DNA from 3 places in the Clostridium sp. CM036 genome. Region 3 is predicted to be linked to each of the others. Evidence: riboswitches for the same ligand, from Rfam matches in the RefSeq annotation. Region 3 holds a riboswitch; each other region holds the start of a gene.
What was found. Region 3 has a riboswitch for cobalamin ahead of cobU (bifunctional adenosylcobinamide kinase/adenosylcobinamide-phosphate guanylyltransferase). Riboswitches for the same ligand answer to the same signal wherever they lie in the genome.
Positions count from the first base shown of each region.

Region 1: it holds a riboswitch for cobalamin, as region 3 does, so the genes downstream of both, cbiQ (cobalt ECF transporter T component CbiQ) here and cobU (bifunctional adenosylcobinamide kinase/adenosylcobinamide-phosphate guanylyltransferase) in region 3, are expected to answer to the same signal.
Region 2: it holds a riboswitch for cobalamin, as region 3 does, so the genes downstream of both, ACWJKE_RS08980 (sirohydrochlorin cobaltochelatase) here and cobU (bifunctional adenosylcobinamide kinase/adenosylcobinamide-phosphate guanylyltransferase) in region 3, are expected to answer to the same signal.

Region 1 is NZ_CM143652.1:2,179,710-2,182,994, forward strand. It holds gene ACWJKE_RS10255 (energy-coupling factor ABC transporter ATP-binding protein) at 1-809, opposite strand, end outside; gene cbiQ (cobalt ECF transporter T component CbiQ) at 822-1,670, opposite strand; cobalamin riboswitch at 2,048-2,221, opposite strand; gene sigG (RNA polymerase sporulation sigma factor SigG) at 2,391-3,164, opposite strand.
Region 2 is NZ_CM143652.1:1,902,422-1,905,706, forward strand. It holds gene ACWJKE_RS08975 (pyridoxal phosphate-dependent aminotransferase) at 1-814, opposite strand, end outside; gene ACWJKE_RS08980 (sirohydrochlorin cobaltochelatase) at 884-1,717, opposite strand; cobalamin riboswitch at 1,863-2,047, opposite strand; gene ACWJKE_RS08985 (transposase) at 2,261-3,172, shown strand.
Region 3 is NZ_CM143652.1:1,130,071-1,133,355, forward strand. It holds gene ACWJKE_RS05340 (FecCD family ABC transporter permease) at 1-447, opposite strand, end outside; gene ACWJKE_RS05345 (ABC transporter substrate-binding protein) at 464-1,411, opposite strand; gene cobU (bifunctional adenosylcobinamide kinase/adenosylcobinamide-phosphate guanylyltransferase) at 1,446-2,006, opposite strand; cobalamin riboswitch at 2,169-2,349, opposite strand; gene ACWJKE_RS05355 (penicillin-binding transpeptidase domain-containing protein) at 2,427-3,285, opposite strand, start outside.

The DNA of each region.
Region 1 (3,285 bases), 1.0 Mb from region 3:
TTAAATTCTTGCGTACTTTTCGGATAGGCACTAGTATCTTCCAGCAGATGTTTTTCTACAAGCAATTCATATATCTCCATCACGGTTGGCTGTTTTAGATTTGCTTGTTTTAAAATTTCTGTATTTTGGAAAATTTCTAATGGTGTTCCATCTGCGATAATTTTTCCTTTGCAGAATACAAGGACTCGCTCCGCCCATCGATATGCGAAATCTAAATCATGGGTGGAAATGAGCATTGTCTTGCCCTCCGAACCAAGCTTATCCAAAACTTCTTCTAACATCAGTGCATTTAAAGGATCCAGTGATGCAGTAGGTTCATCAAAGATAATGATCTCCGATTTCATAGCAATGATGCCCGCAATGGTGACGCGCTTCTTTTCACCGCCACTCAAATAGTGTGGCGGACGATCCTTGAAATCTGATATGTTCATGTATGCCAGTGCTTCCTCAACTCGCTTTAGTACTTCCTCTTTTGGAAGCCTTAAATTCATCGGCCCGAATCCAACTTCTGCCCTAACTGTAGATGCGATTATTTGATTGTCCGCATCTTGAAATACAATTCCGATATTTTTTCGAAGTCCTTTTAAATTCTTTTTATTAACGACAGTACCCCGGTAAATGATTTTTCCCTGTTCAGGTGTAAATACACCGTTTATATTCAAGAAAAATGTAGATTTTCCGGATCCATTGGAACCAATGACAGCGATTTTCTCACCTTCATAGATATCCACGCTTACACCGTCCAATGCAGACTTTCCATTCCCGTAGACGTAGTATAGATCTTCGACCTTTAATATTGATTTCCCCATAATAGCTCCTTTCTATCTTGTAACGCCCCATATCAGGATCAAAAAAATTATAAATACTACTGCAGAGGCAATCTGTATTGTCTCTACCTTTTTATCTTCCTCCAAAAATATAAGATCCCCATCATAGCATCTGGCCTCCATGGCATCATAATAATCGTTTGCCTTTTTAAGCGAAATAACCAGCATATTGCTTGCAATGCTTCCAAATGTATAGCAGGAAGTCTTAAAATCACAGTAGCCCTGACGAGATTCTGCGGAATTTTTCATTTTAGTATAGACATCCATTAAAATGAAAATATAACGGTAAATGAGGTTCATCAGCTCTACAATAAGCTTTGGAACATGTGCTTTTCGAAGCACATATATAATCTCGGAGGATGGAGTTGACAGTGTCATCATTTGTAGGGCACTTATAGCTGCAAAAACTTTCAGAATCAAAAATGCCACTTCCTTAAGCTTTGCCTGAGAAGTAAACACATAGCAGAAGCCAAGATACAAGTTATACTGCCCCATCGGCTGCTTTGAAAAATCAATAGCAATTGTAAAAGTGCCAAGGAGGATAAAGATGATTGGAATCGCCAGTATTGACAAGTATTCGTTTACTGGAAGCTCTCCTTTTACAATGGTCAGATAGGCCATTGCAATAATGACCACAACAGATACATAGGGGTTTTCCAATACAATACAAAGAATCAATATCAAAACAGAAAGAGATACTTTAAAAGTAGCATTCCAGTGCCTGATTTTAGAAGTATAAGCATAAAAATCAATTGAAAACCCTTCGCCGTGTTTATGTCCGGTTCCATGGTGATGATTATGTGTCCCATCCCCTTTTTTCCATTTGAAGAAAAAGCCCACCATTAGAAAAATGGCACATAAAATAATAATTTTTCCCATTTCACATCTCCTTTGAATTTTCACCCCATGGCAGCATTCTGGGAGATTTTAGAATAATAAAAATAGATGAAGCATAGTAAACAATTACACCTACAATCTGATTTAAAAATGCAAGGCCAGATAATGTAACTATAATCGCATTGAAGCACCCGGCGAAAACGATGATATTCTGCCTAATCATGTTATAGGCTCGTTTTGACAATTCGTAGTATAGGCCTGTCTACAAAACAAAAATCCTTCTAACTAAAGTGTTAGAAGGAAACGATTCAAAAATATGCTTAATCATATAAAATCAACAAACAAATTTTCATTATAAAGCCCTCTCTATCACTCGTAGAGTTTGTAGTGCGAAAATATGGGCAGGTATTCTGACTCAAGAATCATTATTTAAGCGCGCCTTCCCCGTTTTCGAGTGGCATAATGCACTTAAATTCATCTATTACAGCTACGAGATAGTTCAGGATTTTAACCTGATTCCCTTTTAATTAATTTAAACCTATATTCTATTATTTAATTTTTATAATTCTTTCACACATGTACTCATTACATAGTAGACTTATTATTACAAAAAATCAACTACTTTAATTGTAAAAAGATAATATTTTTCAAACTTTCACAAAATAATACATTATACTATATTCTGAAATAAATGCTACAGTAAAAAAAGGGACCCACTAGGGGACCCTATACGTACTTTCTCATGTGCTTTAATGCAGTTTTTTCAAGTCTAGAAACTTGTGCTTGGGATATTCCTATTTCACCTGCTACTTCCATTTGAGTTCTTCCATCGAAGAACCTTAAATTTAAGATTAACTTTTCTCTAACATTTAATTTTTTCATTGCCTCTTTAATCGATATATTTTCAAGCCAATTATCATCTAAATTTTTGGTGTCACTTATTTGATCCATTACATAAATTTCATCTCCACCAGCGTGATAAATTGGTTCAAATAAAGATACAGGATTTTGTATAGCATCTAAAGCAAATACTACATCTTCCCTTGGTAATTCTAATTCTTTTGCTATTTCAGCTACAGTAGGCTCTTTGTTGTCTTGATTCACCAATCTGTCCCTAACTTGTAATGCTTTATATGCAATATCCCTTAATGATCTACTAACTCTTATTGAGTTATTATCTCTTAAATATCTTCTTATTTCCCCAATAATCATAGGAACTGCATATGTTGAAAATCTAACATTTAGACTTAGATCAAAATTATCAATGGACTTCATTAAACCAATACAGCCTACTTGAAATAAATCATCTACGTTTTCTCCTCGATTATTAAAGTGCTTTATCACACTTAAAACCAATCTTAAATTTCCTTTAATAAATTTTTCTCTACACTCATACTCACCATTTTGTATCCTAAATAGTAGCTCTTTCATTTCTTTTTCTTTTAGTACGGGTAATTTTGAAGTATCTACACCACATATTTCTACTTTATTGAATACCATAAGGTCATCATTCCCTTCAGAGTAATTGCTTCTAAATTATGTCCTTATGGTTTGCTTTTTATACTACAGACAACCTTTAACATCTGAAAGGGTGTTTTTATTTTAATCTTAATAATAGATT
Region 2 (3,285 bases), 770 kb from region 3:
TGCTTTTTTCAATATAAACGTTATCTTTTAACACATGACGTGCAGCCATTTCTGCAAAACAGTTTATGTTCCAGGGGTTTTGTTTTTCTTTAACTTTTTTTAATAGGTCTACGTTACTACTTATTCCATACCCAAACCTTATACCAGGCATCGCAAAAAATTTGGTTAATGCTCTTATTATAAATAAACATTTGTATGTTTTAACTTTTTCACTGAAACTGTGCTGTGAATCTCCAGTAAATTCTATAAAAGCCTCATCTATTATTATGACTTTGTCGTTACATTCACAATATTCAAGAATTTTTTGAAACTCAGCCTTATTTATGATATTGCCATTGGGGTTATTTGGATTACCTAAAACCACACCTTCTACACTCTGTAATCTATTAAGAATATCCTCATAATCATAGGAAAGCTCAGCATATTCATGCTTTAATAAGGTATTCTCATTAATCTTCTCTTTTAAATAAGAGTACTCTATACTACAATTCCACTTTTTAGCATCAATTTCGTACTCTACAAAAGATGGCACCACAATTAGTAGATTTTTATGACAAGCTATAACTAAGTCAATTATTTCTGCAGCCCCATTTCCTAAAACAAAATATTCTTTTGGGCAATCAATGTATTCTTTTAATTCTTTCAATACCTCCCTATATTGAATATCTGGATATCTTGTTAAAGCATCTACGGCTTCACTAATGTTATCAGTGAAACTTTTAGGAACCCCTAATGGATTAATATTAGAACTGTAATCTATTAATTCTCGCCCCTCAAGTAATCCATTAGTATAAACATCTCCACCATGTATCATTGAATACCTTCCTTTCTACTTGTAACTCTCATCTACCGTACTTTTGTTACTTATAACTTACGCAGAATTTTAATTTCCCTTATGTGTTTTCCCTACATTCTTGAACTTTTCATTAATTACATCATTAATGTGCTGTATATAAATGTCTTGAACGTCACTATTTTCCCCTAACCCATGCAGATATATTTTAACTTTAAACCCTTTTGCCTCTAAAATACTCTTCCAGGAGTCCTCTGCATCTCCCGCCATGTCATTCTTGGCATGGTCTCCTGCTACAAGCAGTAGTGGCATTAAAGTGACTTCGCTAATACTCTGAGTAGTAACATTAGGTATTACTCTTTCCAAAGTTGGATACCCTTCCACGGTTGCTACATGTACATTGTTAAAACCTCTATCCCTTAAAACGCTTTCAAAACAGCAATATACTGCATTTGCAATATGGTTTGTACCATGCCCCATCAAAATTACTGTATCCATTGGTTGCAATTGCTTTGATAGAGCATCCACCATTATTGAGTAATCATCTGGCACGCCTGCTTCTTCTCCCTTAAAACATAAAAGAGGTCTTCCTATTAAGATATTTTTAAATGCTTTACATTCTTTGTATCTATTAACTACATTATTTATATAATCAAATTCTACTCCAGGAATAACATGCAAAGGCTGAACAATTACCTCATTATATCCTTCGCTTTTTAACTTTTCCAAAGCTTCTTCTGGAGTATCTACATGAATATTATCCCTATTCTTAAGTACTCTAAGAATAATATGTGAAGTAAATGCTCTTCTTATATCATAATCTTCAAAAGTATGTCTTATTTTATCTTCTATTGCATCGATAGTTACTTTTCTTGCATCTTCATGTGTTGTTCCAAAACTTACAATTAAAATTGCCTTCTTCATTTCGATCATCCACCTTGCTAAATATTTTCCGAAATCTATCATAACATTTACATATAATGCTTTTTAAAACAAAAAAAATAGTACGCATACGATAGCGACTACTTTTTAATTAATCCATAATTAAATAGTTCTTTCCCTCCGAAAGCTTGTTAACATCATTTAGGCAGGTCTCCTGGCTTTTGATTCTTCCTTTAATTATCCTTCCTCATTTTTAATTTACGAAGTAGCATTTAAAAGTTTTTCATCAATTACAGTAGCGGGGGCTGCTGCGGATTTAAACCGCATTCCCTTTTCACCTATTTCAAGGCACCTAAAATCATATTCAATTCTCTATTAATTCTAGTTTATTATATTTAAGCCGTACTGTCAATATTTAGAGTGTCTCCTTAGTTTAATAGGCAAAAAAATGATTCAGAAAAATAGTTAGGGACGGTTAACAACTATTTAAATTATTTATATATATATATTAGCTTAAGATTATGAATATCATCCCGATTCATAGGCAATAATTCAAATAAAAATCTATGAGGAAGGGTGATTTTAATGCCAAGAAAGGCAAGAGAAAAAACAGATGACTCGATATTTCATATTATGTGCAAAAGTATCAGCGAAATAAATTTATTCAAGGATGATGAGGATAAGAACAAGTATTTATCACTTGTAAAAAAGTATAAATATCTCTATAATTTTAAAATCTACGGTTACTGTCTTATGGATAACCATTCTCATTTAATGATTGATGCTAATGGCACTGATATATCAAAGGCAATGCATGGAATAAATTTTTCTTATGCAATGTACTTTAATAAAAAATATAAAAGGGAAGGACATCTTTTTAAAGATAGATTTAAGAGTAAAATAGTTAATAATGAACGATATTTGAAGACTTTATCTCTATATATACACAATAATCCTACGGATATAGATGAATATAAAAATTGTCCTGAAAAATATGCTTTTTCTAGTCTAGCCATATTTTTAGGAAAAAGACATGATTCTTTTAAATTAGTTGATTATGGATTTATTATGAGCTCTTTTGGTAATAACCTAAAAAATGCAAGAAAGAATTACTATAATCTTGTCTTTCGCTGTAATGGAGAAAAATTAAAACAAGAAATAGAATTTAAAGATGAAAAATCAGAGTATAAATGTGAACGAAAAATACTTGTAAGGAACTTTAAGCCAGAAGATATAATAGAATATATAGCGTCAAAGATGAATGTATCAAAGACTCATCTTTATATGAAGTACAGCAGAAAGCTTGTACGGGCAAAAGCCTTAACCGTTGTTCTAATGAGGAGCCTCTGTAATTTTAAATCTAGCGATATATCCAGCACTCTTGGAAACATTACACAGGCTAGAGTATCAAAATTAAGCACTATTGGCATCGAATTAATTGGAACAGAAGATAAATATGAGAATATTATCATGGATTTTATTAAACGTTATGCTTAGTAATAATTTATTAATATAATCTTCAATATTATGATTAATAACTTAATGACAATCATTAAAATTCATTCTAATTATTTACTTTAACCTACCTATTTATTAAATCTGTTATATTA
Region 3 (3,285 bases):
AAAAGTAGTTATTATAGCACCTACAAAAGCATTGAATGCCACCATGCTCATCCCTAAAAAATTGATTTCATTAAGAAAAACCATGGTTATAGTGGCCCCAAGTGCAGCCCCTGATGAAACTCCGAGAATAAATGGATCTGCCATTGGATTTTTGAAAATACCCTGAAAAGAGGTACCAACCACTGAAAGTGCTGCTCCTACTAAACAGGATAAAATGATTCTAGGAAGTCTTAACTTTACCAATATGATTGCAGATGTAGGATTAATTCCATCTAAGGATACACTGTTATTTAATATTGGAATTTTGCTTATAATAATTAGGGCTGTCTGTTTTAAAGAAATATCTGCTACCCCAAAATTTGTTGCTACAATCATTACAATTAGGAGTAAAAATACCCCTACTGCAAAAACTCGTCGATAATAACTCTTATTTTCTATAAACGTCATGGTTATTTAACCCCTTTTATTTAAAAAGTTCAGGATGAACTAATTTAGCAATTGCTTCAAGTCCTTCTGCAAGTCTCGGTCCCTGCCTAACAATAATGTTTTCATCAATCTCCAATAATTTGCCGTTCTTAACTGCATTCAAATCTTTGTAACCATTGGTAGCTTTTATACCTTTTTTTGAATCATAGAGCTTTGAACAAATTAGCACATCAGGATTCTTTTCTACAAGCTTTTCTACACTGTAGTTCCAACCAACTACGTCGCCCGCAGCATTTTTTCCGCCAGCAATGTCTATCATACTACCTATAAATGTATCTTTTCCTGCTGTAAAATCACCACTCTTGCCAAATCCTGCTACATAGTACACTGTTGGCTTCTTAGCATCCTTAACCTTATCAGTTATTTCTGCAACTTTCCTTTTCATATCTGATACTATTGTCTGGGCTTCCCCACTAGCATTTACAACCTGACCAAGTTTTGACATTGTGTCATACACACCATTAAAATTTTCTTCACCACCAAGCGCTACAACCTTTATATTAAGAGCCTCTAATTTTTTAATAATAGCCTTATCAAAAAGAGCTGATACAATAACTACATCAGGTTTTAATTCAACAATTTTCTCTACACTTGGTTGCAATAAGTCACCAACAGATGTAACCTTAAGGGCCTGAGCTGGGTAATCATCGTAATCACTTCTACCAACTACACTGCTTCCTTTACCAAGTGCATATATTCCCTCTGTTATATTTGGTGCAATTGTAATAATTCTTTTAGGTTCTTTTTCAATGATAACCGTTCTATCATATGAGTCAACTACCTTTAGCGGATATACTACAGCGTTAGTTTCCTTTTTAGTAGTATTAAGCGACCCTTTATTCTCACCTTTGCTGCCACACGCGCTAAATACAACACAAACAAAAACAGCTAAAACTAGACTTATTATACTTTTTCTTTTAAACATAAGTTGCCTCCATAAATTTTAATTTTTTAATTACTTATTTAATTTTAATTGGGATACCACAAACCACCATGTGAACTTCCTGAGCCCTTGATGCAATATACTGATTAACTCTACCCGCAATATCTCTAAAAACCCTTGCCATCTTGTATTCTGGTACAATTCCAGAGCCAATTTCGTTAGTTACAAGAATTATTGTTTTTAAGTTTTTTTCTGCTTCGTCAAGAAATACTGCTACCTCTTGTAAAATCCCTTTTTCCATTGCGCTTATAGCTTGATTATTAAGATCATCGAAATTATCCCCCGCTTCATCAAACATAAGATTTGTAGTCATTATTGTAATACAATCTAATAAAATCGTATCAAACTGCATTTCTTCGTTATAGAATACCTGTTTTAAATTCTTATAGCCTTCAAAGGTATACCAATTAGCTGGTCTTCTTTCTTTATGTTTTTTTACTCTGTCCTTCATTTCATCATCAAACGGAATTGAAGTTGCAATATAAAGTACGTTGCCCTTCTCTTCTTTGGCTAGCTTCTCAGCATATGTACTTTTCCCACTCCTTGCGCCACCTGTTATAAGTATAATTTTTTTCATAGTATGCTCCTTATTATTTTAATAATATGCTCTAATGTAAAAAAATCAGAAAATAAAAAAACCACATCTCAAGGATGTGGAATAATGCAATTAAATTTTTCATATATTGGATAACCCAATATTATTGTTAAATCACGCATTTTTCATCCTCCCTCCGAAGACTAAAATTTCAAGCAATAGGCAGGTTTACTGGCTTTAGCATCATCTTACTCTCCAACCTTCTCAGTTTCCCAATGGTTCTTTGGATTTCATCCTCTAATACAGTAGCGGTGGGCTGCAGTGGTTTTTTAGTCACTTTCCCTTTTAACCCCTGTTACAAGGCACCTAAAACAATATTTAATTTTTATTAAGTTGACTATTTTTATTGTAACATCAAAAAAATATTAAAGCAATGTAAATCATTCTACCTACTTTCTAACGCTATTTCAGTGTTTTATTTAAGTAATATTCCATTACTCCTTTTACAATAGGTACCACATGGTGACTTCCACCTTTCTCTTTAACGTTTTCCATTAACATTGATACTACTATTTTAGGATTAACTGTATCCATACATATAAACCATCCATTTTCTTCTGCAGCTTTATCCTTGTCATCTTTCTTAAGTTCCGCTGTTCCAGTTTTACCCGCGAGAGCTTGCCCATCAACTTTTGCCGCATGACCTGTACCATTTGGGTTATCGATAACTCCAGTGAGACCATCTTTTACAAATTTTATATTATCCGCGGAAATTGCATTAGCTTTCCATACCTTAGCCTTTACCTTTTCATTCAAACTTTCTAAAGTTGGAGACATAATATTTCCATCGTTAACAACTGCGCTATACGATAGTGCAAGGTGAAGTGGGCTCATAAGGACCTCCCCTTGACCATAACCAGTATCTGCTAATGCTACATCATTCTTAATGTTGTTACCATTGGCTACTTGTGAATTTGCTATTGGATAATTTATTGGAAGCTTTTGACCTATTCCAAAATTGTTGCATCCTTTTATAAATTCCTCTTTACCTATATTAAGAGCTGCCTTTGCGAAATATATGTTATCAGAGTATACAAATGCATCCTGTAAATTCACTGACTCTCTCGGTTCACCAACCCTAGTAACCTTATTGAGTCCCCATGATTTATCCGGTTGCCATTCGTTTCCCGGTATGTTAATAAGTTCACTAGGTTTTATCTTCCCTTGCTCTAACCCAACTGCAGCCGTTATCAGTTTAAATGTAGACCCTGGAGAATATACAGCCTTAAATCTATTATTAAATGGATCCCCTGCTTTTTCC